Regions from separate parts of the Sulfurovum zhangzhouensis genome, predicted to be linked through region 1. Evidence: riboswitches for the same ligand, from Rfam matches in the RefSeq annotation. Region 1 holds a riboswitch; the other holds the start of a gene.

Evidence for each region. Region 1 has a riboswitch for cyclic di-GMP ahead of PGH07_RS03510 (DUF6701 domain-containing protein). Riboswitches for the same ligand answer to the same signal wherever they lie in the genome.
Region 2: linked by a shared signal. The riboswitch ahead of PGH07_RS01990 (hybrid sensor histidine kinase/response regulator) and the one ahead of PGH07_RS03510 (DUF6701 domain-containing protein) in region 1 are both predicted to bind cyclic di-GMP.

Annotation. Positions count from the first base shown of each region.
Region 1 covers NZ_JAQIBD010000001.1:653,811-656,282, reverse strand. Annotated here, with positions in the region: gene PGH07_RS03510 (DUF6701 domain-containing protein) at 1-1,239, opposite strand, end outside; cyclic di-GMP riboswitch class I at 1,349-1,423, opposite strand; gene PGH07_RS03505 (outer membrane protein assembly factor BamD) at 1,559-2,212, shown strand; gene lon (endopeptidase La) at 2,349-2,472, shown strand, end outside.
Region 2 covers NZ_JAQIBD010000001.1:366,973-369,444, forward strand. Annotated here, with positions in the region: gene PGH07_RS01990 (hybrid sensor histidine kinase/response regulator) at 1-1,187, opposite strand, end outside; cyclic di-GMP riboswitch class I at 1,323-1,403, opposite strand; gene PGH07_RS01995 (translocation/assembly module TamB domain-containing protein) at 1,478-2,472, opposite strand, start outside.

The DNA of each region.
Region 1 (2,472 bases):
AACATTATTTACTAGGTTTTTATTAATATCAACGGCATATCCTTCAGTATAAGATCCATAATCATTTACGTTGGTAATATCGTTACATTCACCTGATGATCCCCCTCCTGATGTTGTAGCAGAATACTCACATGAACCACCTTTTGTCTCAGGCGCGTACATTTTATAGACTTTGATATCACTCAGTATCGTAGTTGCATTGTACTCTCTGACCAATACGTAGGCTTCACAGTCGTTTCCATAGTAGAAGTTACCTTTCATTTCACAGCTAGCATTATAATCTGAATTAAGGATCTCAGTTCGTTCTGTGTAACAGAGGTGTTCAGCGGTACCAACTTCATTGGTAATGAATGTAGTTTCCGTATCTATATTGTTGGTTGGATCAACATCAGGCAGTGAGCTGTTAACCTCTATAGTATTTATGATTGTTCCATTCTTATCAGGAGCACGTACATGGAAATTGAAGATAGAAACATCCCCCGGGCGAAGCACATTATCGAAAGTACATGTGATTACCCCTCCTACTTCACCCGTTGTATCATTGTTCTCATCCATACAAGTCCAATCGGTTGTAAGACCGTTTATCATATCAAGATTGGCTTTCATACGATCAGGAAGTGTATCGGTAAGATTTATATCTGTTACATTTTGATCTCCGATATTACTAACACTGATCGTATAGTAAAAAGGATCATAAATCAGTGCCTCTTGTACATTTGCTACTTTTGTTACTTTTAAGTCATTACCGACAGATGGGACATTTGGGGTAAAAACAGCAGAGATATCATAGGTATTAGCAACATTATCGCTATCTCCCTCTAAGAAAATGATATATCTTCCTGTTAATGTTGATGGGATCGTAAAAACTTTTGATGCATTGTTCCCTATATATCCTACCTTTGAAGATGGGCATAGAGGTGATGTAAGTGCAGAGTAGTTCAAAAGTTTATTTGTATGATTATTGACAGTCACTTGTAATGTCCCGTTTGCCGGAACATCGAAGGAGAAATAATCTCTGTCACCTTCACTACTGGAGCCTATATCAGAACCCGTATAAATTCCAAATGCAAGTATCGGATCGGATGTTATACAGGAGTTATTCGGTTCTGTTTCTGCATATAAAACACCACTAAAAAGTATCAAAACGCTTGAGAATAAAGAAAAAATAGTTTGTCGGACTATACGAAAAGATACCAAAGTGAAAAAAAATCTTTTAAAAGTTTGGGCTAGATACTGCATAGAACCTCCTTTCCAACCACTACTTTTTATTATACTAAAAAATATAGTAAAAAGCTACAAAAAGAGACCAAACATAGCAAGTAGAGTCAAATGAGCATTTTTCTCTTTACTCTGCAACCCGGCTATCTGCATGAGACCCGTGGCTTTCCGTCCCTACCTCGCAATAGGTTTGGCCATTATAGATAGTTAAATCATGGCATAAGGTTACTTAATTCTTTCTAACGTAAAAAGTCTGATTTGTAGCAAAGCTAATACGATTTTTACATATTTTGAGCTATGATATTGAGAGTTAAAGAACTTAGACAGGGAGTGGCCGTATATGTTACAGATGATTAGAACAATAGGTGTAGGGATGTTTTTATCCTTTTTATTAGTAGGGTGTGGAAACGATGAAAGTACGGTTGAAGAGTTTAATAAACCTGCACTTTACTGGTATCAGAAGATAGCAAAGAATATCTCCGGGGGATACTTGGATAAAGCTGATGCCTATTATATTTCTCTCAAAAGCGAACATATGCGCTCTCCTATGATGCCTGCTGCAATCATTATGTTGGCACATGCTCATATGAGCAAAGAGGAGTATCTGCTCGCAAACTTTTACCTGGATGAATATAATAAACGATATGGTGCAGGAAGCAATCGTGAGTATATAGAGTTTTTGAAAATAAAAGCCTCTTTTTTGGGGATCAAGGATGTTTATAAAGATCAAAAGTTGATCGAAGATACCGTTACAAATGCCAAGACGTTTATCAACCGTTACCCGGGATCTGAATATCAGCCTTTAGTAAACACGATGTTGGTTAGGCTCTATATGACACAATATCTTCTGAATGAAAATATCGCTGCACTGTATGATCGTACGGGAAAAGATGAAGCTGCAAAAATATACAGAGATAAAAATAAAGGTTCAGTAGTTCAGCAAAGTGATATTACACCGCCTGAACAGGGGATTATAGGTGCTGTATTTGATTGACCTTTCAGTCGGTTGAAAACGGTTAATCTTTTTTCGGTACCCTAGAAGGGAATATCATAAACAAAAAATTATTTGATATAGTCTATGTTTATTAAAATAGACAGAATTTTATAGATAGAACAAAGGAAATATAAGTATGCAATTAAGTGATTATGAAGCATTTCCCACACAGCTGCCGGTAGTTGTAGAAGATGAGCTTTTTTTGTATCCTTTTATGATCAGCCCAATTTTTCTGAGCAATCAAAAAGATATCGATGCAG
Region 2 (2,472 bases), 290 kb from region 1:
AATCCTAGAATACCGTTAAGCGGTGTACGTATCTCGTGAGACATACTCGCCAAAAACAGATCTTTCGTCTGATTGGCATCCTTGATCGTTTTGATCAAGAACTTATAGATGTGGTCCATCTTACCACTCTGGATCAAACGGCGTAGCTCCTTTTGTTGATTCTCATTAAGAACAAGTTCAATGTCTTTAACCGTTTCTTCAAAAAGATGTCTATCTTGTTGTATTTTGACAAACTTTATCAATAGTATAATCCATACTACTAAAAGTAAAAATGCTCCTGTTGCATATCCGATAGCAAACCATTTCCCAGTATCATCTATGATATGCATGGATTTACGCAGCTCTGATTGGACTTGGGTAAAGTAATCCATTTTTTTTGTTACTTGGTTTAGCCATCCAAGCAAAGTCACTGCATAACCACCTCTATTGGACTCATACATAATCATCTCGCGTTCTTTTGCAAGAACACTCTTATACTCATCAACAGAGAGTAAAGCATTAAGCCTGGAAACCAACTCTTGATCCTCTATATCACCATAATCAGGAAATCTATCTTGAGCGATCAATTTTTCCCATAGTCTAACATCTTCGTCATTCATTTTTTGAGACCCAAGAAGAATAGAAGAGATCATTGTATTTTCAACTACAGTATTCTCCTTAAGGTTGGTTATCGCCAGGTAGACACTAAAATAGTGGTCAACTTTCTTGGTTGTCAGCGTATTCTGTACACTTTGTAATATCTCCTGGACATTTCCAAATACTTTATGATGATACCTATCCACAAGAATCTCTTGATAATTACCTCTAAGATCATCTACTTCTCGTCTTATCTGTTGAAGTTCCCCACTTATATTTTGTATCTGTCTACTATAGGCACTAAATTGACTATCAGCGATGTAGATCATGAGATTTTTCAATGCCCCATCAACATCACTTCTGTTCTTTTCAAGCTTCTCTGCATCACTCTGTGCTCTTGTTACCATGTAAATAGCACTATTGAGTCTTTCAAACTCCATAGTATCCAATACCAGTTCGATATGTTCTACGAATGATGGAAGGTTCTTGCTATTTTGTGTAAGTTCATAGTTTTTATAAGAATTATATGCAGCATAAGAGAGTATAAAAAAAGCTACCATGACCACACTAAGTAGCAATCCCAGTACACTTTTGTTTTTTGATATATTCATCACAGTCCTTTAGTGTTCTACTTCGTTGAGTTATATAACATGTCTCATATCTTGAATGATTACCGTTATTTCAAGACAAACATAAATCTTGGGTAAAAAGTTAAAAGAAGAATATCCCTAAAAGAGGTAGATTCTATTGGCAGTCTGGCGATCTTTTCTGAAAAAAGACCCATAACTTTCTGTCCCTGACTCACGACAGGTTTAGCTTTTTCAACATTAATACCTATGTGGTAAATTCTACAATGAATAGACTTAAATATATACCAAAGAATACCAACTAAAGTGATCGGCTAAAAATCCTTAATATAGATGATATCATAGGAACTAGACTCTCCACTGGCTCCAATAACACTCTGAAAACGTCGATTATGCCTGTATTTTAACTCAACTCTTGGTATCTCATCATTGATATAGATAATCATAAGATCGTCTGTAAGCTTTTTACCAACTTCTATACTGTTCCCTGCACCAAGTACAAAATGATCGATCTTAACCCCAGCATTTGCTAAAGCAGATTTTGCCATAGCACCTCCCATCATTTTCATCATCTCATCTCCGGTATACGTATCAGAGGCTGATTCATTATCAAAAAGTAGAACGGAAAGTATCTGTTCTCTTGTGAGGCTCGGACTGGAAGAGAAGTTGATATTAGGAGCCTCCGGTGTGCCTGTTACTGTAATAGTAATCAAGTGATTAAGTGCTTGGTGTTTTGCCTTGATCTCTAAAAGCGGTTTATTGAAAGTACCAGTAAAATAGATAAAACTTTTTTCCAGAACAAATTTTTTATTTTGAAAGAGATAAGTGCCGCCTTCAAGTAATTCAATCGATCCCAATACCATTAAAGGCTCATTCATTGCTTTATAAAGGGTAAAACTAGGTTTTGCCTGAATGTTAATGTCTTTTTGTTTGAAGAGAAGAGCTTTTTTACAATGAATATTCAGTGCCATGCTCAACTGATCCATAAAGTGATTGGGTTGTTTTTTTTCTTTATTCTCAACAATAATAATATCACTGTCAGAGGCAAATGACTGTTGATTTATATCGTAATGGATTTCTCCCCCCTGTAAAACGATATCTCCTTTTATATCCGTGCGATTACCGTCAGCTGTTGTCACTATATTAATATCAGAGAGGACATCAGCCCACTCATGCTCCAACTTTAACTTGTTAGCATCTGCATTGATCTTTCCTTCTTTTTTCTTTAAGTCATACTTTCCGGCTATCTGAAGTGCATCATTTACCCATACAGAACTGAGCTCAACCTCATTGTCTTTCAGTTGGATCA